3 regions of the Corynebacterium sp. NPDC060344 genome follow, and region 2 is predicted to be linked to each of the others. Evidence: riboswitches for the same ligand, from Rfam matches in the RefSeq annotation. Region 2 holds a riboswitch; each other region holds the start of a gene.
What was found. Region 2 has a riboswitch for thiamine pyrophosphate ahead of thiD (bifunctional hydroxymethylpyrimidine kinase/phosphomethylpyrimidine kinase). Riboswitches for the same ligand answer to the same signal wherever they lie in the genome.
Positions count from the first base shown of each region.

Region 1: it holds a riboswitch for thiamine pyrophosphate, as region 2 does, so the genes downstream of both, ACFWGD_RS02525 (ECF transporter S component) here and thiD (bifunctional hydroxymethylpyrimidine kinase/phosphomethylpyrimidine kinase) in region 2, are expected to answer to the same signal.
Region 3: it holds a riboswitch for thiamine pyrophosphate, as region 2 does, so the genes downstream of both, thiC (phosphomethylpyrimidine synthase ThiC) here and thiD (bifunctional hydroxymethylpyrimidine kinase/phosphomethylpyrimidine kinase) in region 2, are expected to answer to the same signal.

Region 1 is NZ_JBHXCS010000001.1:565,652-568,917, forward strand. It holds gene ACFWGD_RS02520 (ABC transporter ATP-binding protein) at 1-996, opposite strand, end outside; gene ACFWGD_RS02525 (ECF transporter S component) at 1,010-1,645, opposite strand; TPP riboswitch at 1,646-1,774, opposite strand; gene ACFWGD_RS02530 (hypothetical protein) at 1,822-3,266, shown strand, end outside.
Region 2 is NZ_JBHXCS010000002.1:310,350-313,615, reverse strand. It holds gene ACFWGD_RS04145 (S-(hydroxymethyl)mycothiol dehydrogenase) at 1-405, opposite strand, end outside; gene thiD (bifunctional hydroxymethylpyrimidine kinase/phosphomethylpyrimidine kinase) at 451-2,091, opposite strand; TPP riboswitch at 2,082-2,178, opposite strand; tRNA gene ACFWGD_RS04135 (tRNA-Asn) at 2,440-2,514, shown strand; gene ACFWGD_RS04130 (TetR/AcrR family transcriptional regulator) at 2,823-3,266, shown strand, end outside.
Region 3 is NZ_JBHXCS010000004.1:245,257-248,522, forward strand. It holds gene ACFWGD_RS07440 (Na/Pi symporter) at 1-247, opposite strand, end outside; gene thiC (phosphomethylpyrimidine synthase ThiC) at 452-2,164, opposite strand; TPP riboswitch at 2,157-2,273, opposite strand; gene ACFWGD_RS07450 (LuxR C-terminal-related transcriptional regulator) at 2,437-3,266, shown strand, end outside.

The sequences.
Region 1 (3,266 bases), on a different contig from region 2:
CAGCAGCCCTCCCATCGTCAGCGCCAGCGTGGACTTGCCGGAGCCGTTGGGCCCCACGATGCACGTCGACGCCGCCAGCGGCACCGCCGCGGTGATCCCGCGGCGGACGGGGTCGGCGCTGCGGCCGTATCCGACGGCGAGGTCGTCGAAAAGCAGCGCCGCCGTCGCCGACGCGGGCACCGGCGCGGCGTCGCCCACCTGCGGAGGCGCACCCGGCAGCCACACGCCCGCGTCGCGGAGGAAATCGCCGTGGCGGGCGAGGATCTTGGCGGGCGGGCCATCGGCGATGACGGTGGAACCGGAGGTGGCGGAAGGGGCTGCGGTGGTTGAGGTACCGGAGGTGGCAGAACCGGCCGCATCGAGTACGAGGACGCGGTCGACATGATCGACCCAGGCGTCGACGCGGTGCTCGACGACGATGAGCGTCGCGCCCGTCGCGTCGGCGGCGCGGATGGCGGCGTCGCGCAGCTGCGGCACGCCCTCCGGATCGATGTTGGCGGTTGGCTCATCGAGGCAGATCACCCGCGCGCCCATCGCCAGCACCCCGGCCAGGGCCAGGCGCTGCTTCTGGCCGCCCGACAACTTCGCCGTCGGATGATCCAGCGGCACGTCGAGGCCGACCAGATCGAGGGCGCGGCGGACGCGCCGCCAAATTTCGTCGCGGGGCACGCCCAGATTCTCGGCTCCGAAGGCGACGTCGTCGCCGACGCGGGCGGAGATGACCTGGCTCTCCGGATCCTGCAGCACCAGTCCGACGACGCCGCGCACCCCGGCGGGATCGTCGCCGTCGACGAGGAGCGTGCCGGCGTCCTCGCCGTCCTCGTCATCGCCGAGCACCCCGGCGATCGCGGCGAGCAGCGTCGACTTGCCCGCACCGGACGGGCCCAGCAGGAGGACCTTTTCGCCCTCCTCGATGTGGAGGTCGACGTCGGAAAGCGCGGCCCTGCGGCGCCCCGCATGCCGCCACCCGAAACCGCTCGCGGAAATGAATGCCATCGCGGCTGCCGGGCTAGACCTCGCCGCGGCGCTCGCGGCCCGCGGCGAAGCGATCCAGCGCACCCGTGCCCGCCAGCGCGCGCACCAGCAGCCAGCCGACCAGGCCGGCCAGCACCGCGCCCGAGATGAGCAGGCAGGTGAGGTAAATCGAGTTGAACTGCCACGTGCGCGCCAGATTGCCCGACGTGAACAGCTCGAGGATGAACGCGCCCGCACCGGCGGCGGCACCGGCGAGCATGGCCACCGGCGCGGTGAAACGGCGGTAGGCGAACAGCAGGAAAATCAGCTCCGCGCCGAGGCCCTGCGCCAGGCCGGAATACAGCGTGGAAATGCCCCACTGATTGCCGATCAACGCCGACACCGTTGCCGCGATGACCTCGACGAACAGCGCGGCACCCGGCTTGCGGATGACCAGCCCGCCAATGATGCCGCCCAGCAGCCACGGCCCGACGACGAGCCCGCCGAGGCCCGGCGTCAGCGCATCGGCCGCCGTGAACCAGGCGCCGCCGACGATGTTCCACACCACGAAGATCAGTCCGACCGCGACGCCCAGCACCGCGGCGGTGACGATGTCGATGATCCGCCACCCCTTCTTCGGGCGGTTGCGGTTCTTGGTGCGGGTGCGGTCATTCGTGTGACTGCTGGACATGGTCGAGCCTCCGTCGCTTCCTTCGCCGGCATGATCCGGACAGGTTCCTACGGTCGAGGGCGGCAGGCCGCGCCCTCCTCTCAGCCCCACGTGGTCTGCTCGACCGCCGGGACTCCCGTGCGCATTTCGACCGAATGGTACCCCACCTCACGGACCCGCCCTAAAGTTGGGAAATTATGAGCAGTCAACACCCGGACCAGACCGTCGAGGCGCACGGCGCGCACGAGGCGCCCGAGGCGACCGAGCAGCCGGAAGCCCCCGAGCCGCGCATCGCCCGGTCGACGTGGCTGGCGCTAGTCGGCGCCATCGTGGCGGTCCAGGCCCTCGGCCGGGCGTGGGTGCTGTCGGGGCGGACGTTCTACTGGGACGACTTCATCATCGTCGGCTCCGCCGCCGACGCCGACTGGTGGACGCCGGACTACTTCCTGCAGCCGCACGACGGGCACCTGGCGCCGCTGGCGTTCATCCTCCAGGCGGCGGCCAACCAGATCGCGCCGTGGCACTGGTGGTTGCCTGCGGCGCTGATGCTGATCGGGCAGGTCGCGGTGACCGTCGTCGTCGCCCGGGCGCTGCGCTACATCGCCGGCCGGTCGTGGCAGGCGCTTGCGGCACTGGCGCTGGTGGCGTGGACGCCGCTGACGCTGCCCGGCTCGACGTGGTGGTCGGCCGCCGCCAATGCCCTGCCCATGCAGCTGGCGCTGGCCGGCATCACGGCGCTGGCCATCCGCGCGAGCCTGCGCCAGGAGCGGACGATCTCCGGCCGCGCCGTGGCCGCCGCCACGGTCGGGCTGATCGTGGCCCTGGGCTTCTTCGAAAAGGCCCTCGCCGTCGCGCCCGTCGCGTTGGCCATCACCATCGCCGTGGCCTACATGGAGCGCCGCGCCATCGCCGAGACCCTGCTGCGGGCCCGCGCACTGTGGCTGTCGCTGGGACTGGTCACCGGCGCGTGGGCGCTGTTCTATTCGCTGACCGCCCTCGCCGATGCGGGCGAGGCGTCGTCGAAGCCGCATTCGGAGCTGTTCTTCAACGGCCTCGGCCAGGTGCTGGCCGGCCTGGCCGGCGGCCCGTGGTTCTGGGACCGCTGGGCGCCGAGCCAGCCGTGGGCCGATGCGCCGGCAGGGTTGGTCAGCGTCGGCGCCGTGCTGGTGCTGCTGACCATGGCCGTGACCATCGGGCGCGACTACCGAGCCTGGCTGCCGTGGGTCATCGCCGCCGGCTACCTGACGGTGGTCCTGCTGTCGGTGACGCTGATGCGCTCGGGCGACCACACCTCCGACGTTCTGGCCCGCACGCTGCACTACTACGGTGATTCGGCCATCGTCATCGGCTTCGCGCTGGCCGCATCGTGGTCCGACCGGGTCCGGCCCCTGCCGGCGCGGTCGCGCTTCGGCGTCCTCGCGCTGGCCGGCGTCCTGCTGGTGTCCTCGGCGATTTCGGTCAACGGCTACCGCGGAGCATGGGACGACGACGGCACCGGCGAGTGGTTGACCACCGCCCGGCAGTCGCTGGAGTCGGCCGCCGCGCAGGGCGAGAATGCGCCGGTGATCCTCGACCAGCCGGTGCCCTACGAGGTGCTGCTGCCGGTGGCCTACCCGAAGAACATGTACTCGCAGGTCTTCCG
Region 2 (3,266 bases):
CTTCGGCTCGCCCTTCTTGCAGGCGCGGCACTGGCCGCACACCGCGCGCCAGTTGAGCACGACGAAATCGCCGACCTCGACGTGCGTGACCGCCTCGCCGACCTCGGAGACGACGCCTGCGGCCTCGTGGCCGAGGAGGAAGGGGTAGTCGTCGTTGATGTCGCCGTCGCGGTAGGCCAGGTCGGTGTGGCAGACGCCGCAGGCCTGGACGTCGACGATGACGTCATTGGGGCCCGGGGCGGGGATGACGACGTCGACCATCTCCACCGGGGCGCCCTTCGAGCGGGCGATGATGCCGCGGACGGTGCGGTGGGCGCCGGAGGTGGCGTCGGCTGCGGAGTCGGCGGCGGAATCAGAGGCGGGCCGGGTCTGGTTCGGGTTCTGGTTCGCGGAGTAGTCGGTCATGCCTCCCAGGGTAGGGAGACTCGCCCGTCGCCGCCGCGAGCCCGCTCAGCGGCGCAGGGGATCGGCGAAGAATTCGACTTCGTGCCACGACGACAGGCGGAACGCCCGGTCCATCGCAGCCCGCTCGGTCGTCGTGGCGGTGGTGGCGTAGCGCGAGCAGATGTCGATGGCCTTGTTGGTGTCGGCGTCGAAGGCGTCGTCGGCGTACGTGTCCAGCCAGCGGGAGTACGGGTGGGCGTCGTGGTTCCGGGCGATCAACCGGTGCCCGATGTCGCGGTAGAGCCAGAAGCAGGGCAGCACCGCCGCGATGAGTTCGCCGTAGGAGCCGCGCGCGGCGGTGGCGACGAGATGATCGACGTAGGCGCGGGTCACCGGCGAGGCCTCGATGGTGCCCGCGTTCCCCGCGTTACCGGAGTTCCCTGGGTTCCCTGCATTCCCCGCGTAGCCCGCGCCGGCGTCGTCGCCGAGATAGCTGCGGTGCAGTTCCATCTCCCCGGCGATGGCGCCGTGGGCGGCGTAGGCCCAGAACATCTGCTCGTCTTGGTTGGGGGCCAGTGCCGATGCCGCGGCCAGCGCGCGGGAGTAGCCGTTGAGGTACATCGCGTCCTGGGCGAGGTAGAAGCGGAAGGCCTCTTCCGGCAGTGACCCGGAGGCCAGTCCCTTGATGAAGTCCAGCCCGTCGATCGCCTCGCGCAGGTCGGCGATGGATTCCCACCACTGGTCGGCGATCATCGCCGCATCGGGGGACAGGCCGCGCTCCCACAGCTGGGCGAAGTGGTGGATGGGGCCGTGGCCCTGTCCCACCTCGAGCTCGTCGGCGTGGCGCAGCGAGGCGGTCATCCACGACTTGGCCACCGCGACGGCGCGCACGGGGTCGCCGGTCCGCGGCCACAGTGCGGCGATGGCCGCGGAGATGGAGCAGCCGGTGCCGTGGGTGTTGGTGGTGTCGACGCGCGGCCCGGTGAATCGTTCGGCGGTCCCGTCGGGGCGGACGAGGGCGTCGATGACGACGTCGTCGCTGAGGTGGCCGCCCTTGGCCAGCACCAGGACGTCGTGTTCGGCGGCGACCTTGTGGGCCTGGTCGAGGGCTTCGCCGGGTGTGGTCGCCGGTTCGGTGCCGGCCAGGACGGCCAGCTCCGGGATGTTCGGGGTGACCAGGTCGACGTGGTGGAGCAGGTCGCTCATCGCCGCCTCGGCGTCGGGCTGCAGCAGGCGGTCGCCGGAGGTGGCGACCATCACGGGATCGAGGACGACGATCGGCGTCTCCTCGCCCCGCCGAAGGGCGTCGAGCCAGTCGATGACTTCGGCGATGATCGCGGCGTCGAAAAGCATGCCGATCTTCACCGCATCGATGGCGACGTCATCCGACACCGCGTCGAGCTGCGACCGGAGGAACTCGACCGGGGGCACGTGGATGTCGCGCACCCCGGTGGTGTTCTGGCTGACCAGCGCCGTGACCGCGCCCATGCCGTAGGCGCCGTGGGCGGAAAACGCCTTGAGGTCGGCCTGCAGGCCCGCGCCGCCGCTCGGGTCGGTGCCGGCGATGGACAGCACCCGCGGGATGCGGCCTTCGCGCGACGCGCCGCAGCTGACGCAGCCGGCGCTCCATTCGTCGGGGAACTGCGAGTACGCGGCCCCGGTGGAAAGCGGGCTGTGGTCGTGCGCAGTCGCATGGGCGTCGGCCATGGCAACATCCTTCCGCCGGCGTTAACCGGATCAAGTTCGGCGGGTGTGTTCTCAGCCCGGTCCGCCCGGGCACCCCGTGTTGCGCGTCACGTTAGCAAAGGTTCCGGATCTGCTTTGCGACGTCCCACCGCACTCGTGCAGAAGCCCCCGGCATGGTCCGGCCGCAGTCCCGCCGCGGTCGCCGGGCAGCCGTGAAAATGTCCGGCCGCGGTCCGGCCGCAGTCCCGCCGCAGTCGCGGGACAGCCTCGCCCCGGTGTGCCCGATTTCGGTGCTGGCCTGCGGATTTGGCGTCCATATGCGATCTGGGTAGAGTAATGATCCGTCGCACGGAGACGTGCCGCAGACTTTCCTCCATAGCTCAATGGCAGAGCATTCGACTGTTAATCGAAGGGTTGCTGGTTCGAGTCCAGCTGGAGGAGCCATTAAGGCGGGCCAGGGAATTTTTTCCCTGGCCCGCTTCGTCGTGCGCGGTCCGGGATGCGGGAATAATGCGGGAATAATGCGGGCATCGGCGTTGGCCGGTGCCCGTTTCTTTCTTGATTCAGCGAAAGTGAATACCGGTAATTTCCGCATAAAGCCCATTTCAGCCCCGTGGGGTAAGGCGGGTTCGACCTGGCTAGACCGTTCGGTATGTTTGACTTTGTTATTGCGCCATGGGTGCAAGTTCTATTTGGATTGGTGATTAACCGCCGTCCAATCGGATCGAAGGGTGTATCGGTTGTCCGGTCGAATGTCCGTTGACCAGCGGCGCGCGAGCCTCGTGGAGGCCGCGTTGGAGATCGCGATCGAAGACGGCGTGGGTGCGGTCACGACGAGGAACGTCTGCAGTCGGGCCAACGCCCACCTGAGCGTCTTCCACTACTGCTTCTCCGGGAAGGGGGAGCTGGTCGGCCTGATGATCCGCCGGACGCTGTCGAACCTCACCGGCGGCTTCGTCCACGACGGCGTCGACGACGTCGCCAGCCTCATCCGCCATGCCCACCGCCTGCTGGCGACGCACTGGGACGAGGCCTTCACCCTCTATGAGCTCGTGGTCGCGTCGGCGCGGGTGGAGCACGGCAGCGAGAACCCGCCGAAGTACTTCGCCGGCTTCGCCGACGGCATGGAGATGCTCCTGGCCCTGTACGCCGAACGCGATGGGTACGCGTGGGCGCCGGGCACTCGCGCCGTGTCG
Region 3 (3,266 bases), on a different contig from region 2:
CATCCTTGCCCAGGCCCTTGAAGCCGTCGCCGATGACGCCGATGGCGACGATCAGCATGTAGAGGGTGCCGATGGCCAGCAGCGTCAGCGCCCAGTTGGGCAGGCGGCGCAGGCCATGGGGGACGTCGCTGGCGACGGTGCCGCCGTCCGTGCCATTGGTGGGGCCGTCCGGCCCGTCCGAGAGTCGGTCGGCCATCGCGGTGGCCGAAGCGGTGGCGTCATCGCCCGGGTGGCGGGGAGTCGTCATCGATGCTCGATTCTGTTCGTGCCGGCCGTGCCCTCTTCGTGGGAGAGCGGGGCCGTGTGCGCGGGTCGCGCGACTGGCAAGTGCCTGCGCAGTGTCGCCCCCGAAGGTGTCCCGATAAAGGAATAAAGGTGAACGGAAGGTAAACAAACGCTGATCGGCAGCGTGAGACGCGCCTCAATGCCGGTGCCGCGGTTCGGGTGCCGCCTACTCCGCCGACAGCGGCAGATACACCCGGCCGCCGGCGGCGCCGAACTCCTCGGACTTCTCGGCCATGCCGGCTTCGATCGCCTCGACGGTCTCCAGCCCGTGCTCCTTCGCGTAGTCGCGCACGTCCTGCGAGATGCGCATGGAGCAGAACTTCGGGCCGCACATCGAGCAGAAGTGCGCGGTCTTCGCGGGCTCGGCCGGCAGGGTCTCGTCGTGGTAGTCCAGCGCCGTGTCCGGATCCAGCGCCAGGGCGAACTGGTCGTGCCAGCGGAATTCGAAGCGCGCCTTCGACAGGGCGTCGTCGCGCTCCTGCGCCAGCGGCAGCCCCTTGGCCAGGTCCGCCGAGTGCGCGGCGATCTTGTACGTGATCACGCCGACCTTGACGTCGTCGCGGTTGGGCAGCCCCAGGTGCTCCTTGGGCGTGACGTAGCACAGCATCGCCGTGCCGGCCTGCGCGATCATCGCCGCGCCTATAGCGGAGGTGATGTGGTCGTAGCCGGGCGCGATGTCGGTGGCCAGCGGGCCCAGGGTGTAGAACGGGGCCTCCTCGCACAGCTCCTCCTCGAGCCGGACGTTCTCCGCGATCTTGTGCATGGGCACGTGGCCGGGCCCCTCGATCATCACCTGCACGCCGCGGGACTTGGCGATCTTCGTCAGCTCGCCGAGCGTCCGCAGCTCCGCGAACTGCGCCTCATCGTTGGCGTCGGCGATGGAACCCGGGCGCAGGCCGTCGCCAAGCGAGAAGGTGATGTCGTACTTCGCGAAAATGTCGCACAGCTCCGCGAAATTCTCGTACAGGAAGGACTCGCGGTGGTGGGCCAGGCACCACGCCGCCATGATCGACCCGCCGCGCGAGACGATGCCCGTCACGCGGTTGGCGGCCAGCGGCACGTAGCGCAGCAGCACGCCGGCGTGGACGGTCATGTAGTCGACGCCCTGCTCGGCCTGCTCGATGACGGTGTCGCGGTAAATCTCCCACGTCAGCTTCGCGGGGTCGCCGTTGACCTTCTCCAGCGCCTGGTAGATGGGCACGGTGCCCACGGGCACGGGGGAGTTGCGCAGGATCCACTCGCGGGTCTCGTGGATGTCGGCGCCGGTGGACAGGTCCATGATCGTGTCGGCTCCCCAGCGGGTGGCCCACACCATCTTCTCCACCTCCTCCGCGATGGACGAGGTGACCACGGAATTGCCGATGTTCGCGTTGACCTTCACCGCGAACTTCTTGCCGATGATCATCGGCTCCAGCTCCGGGTGCTTCCTGTTCGCGCAGATCACGGCGCGCCCGGCGGCGACCTCGGAGCGCACGAGCTCCGCCTCGACGCCCTCGCGGGCGGCGATGAACGCCATCTCCGGGGTCACGATCCCCGCGCGGGCCCAGGCCAGCTGGGTCGACGCCTTCAGGTCGGGGCTTTGCGACGACGCCGGGGCGGGCGCAGGGGTCGGCCACGAGTCCCTGGTCTTCGGCAGTCCGCCGTGCAGATCCGGGTCCGCATCGGTTTCGGTGTACGGGCCGGAGGTGTCGTAGGCATCGAAATGCGTGCCATCGGTGAGGTTGATCCGGCGGGCGGGGATGCGCAGGACGGCATCCTCCGAGCCGAAGGGCGATCCGTCGAACATGACATCGTCGTAAAGCTTCTCGGAACGGTAGATCGGGCCGGTGGTGACCTGGTCCCGGGCCTCGTCCATGGGGTTCACGGCAGGCTTCGCCATGGTGGTCCTTTCCTACGCCGGCATTACCCGGACAGGTTCGAACGGTCGGCATCCGCATTCCCGATGCCCTCTCAGCGCCGGTTCGGTAGGCGCTCCCGTGGGAAGTATTCGGTTGTGGGCATCGATCGTACCCGACGCGAAAGTGCCGGAGCGGCCAGGGACGTCGGCTATGATGTTTCGGAAACGAAGCCGAATGGGGCACCGCCGCGCCGGCGATGGGGGAGCGGGCGGCGGACGAGGAAGATGACGAGGAAGATGAGGAGGATGCGCCGATGCCGCACAACCGGCCGCGGGACCGCGACCTGGCCAAGCAGCTGGTGCGGGAGCTGCGCAGGGACGCGGACCTGCCGGTGGTCTTCCTCGGCATCGGCGGGCAGGGCGGCGTGACCATCGGCGACGGGGTCGGGCTGCGCTCCGACGGGGTGCGCGGTCTCACGGTCACCCCCGGCGAAGGACTCGGCGGGCGCGTGCTGCGCGATCGGCGGCCGGCGGTCGTCGCGGACTATGAAGCCGCGCGGACCATCACCGACAGTTACCGCGAGCACGTGCACAACGAGGGCCTCGGTCCCGTCATGGCCGTGCCGATCTTGTCCACCGTCGGCGAAACGCGGATGGTCCTCTATGGCGCGCACCGCGAGAAGTTCGACTTCGGCGACCGGATCCGGTCGGTGGCCATGCGCTTGGCGGCGAAGGCCGGCACCGAGCTGCGCATCCGCGACGAGGTCGACCGTCGCATCGGCATGGCGCAGCGCAGCACCGCGGAGATCCGCGAGGCGGGGGAGGGGCCCGGGGCCTCCGATCTGGAACGATTGCGCGAACTGCACGCCGACCTGCGCGCCATCGCCGCGACGACGGCCGACGGAGAGGCGCGCGACAAGCTGCTCGCGGCCTCCGGCGGGCTGGCGGCGATGCTGTTCCCCGGTGCCGGTGCCGGGGGCGGGGCTGGTGCGGGTGGCGGCATTGGTGTTGGGGAGGGGGTTGGTGGCGTTGGCGGCGCGGTGGCGGAAGGTGGCGCCGGCAGTGCGGAGGCGCCCGCGTTGACCGCCCGGGAGCTCGACGTGCTGGCGCAGGTCGCGCTGGGGTGCACGAATGCGGAGGCGGC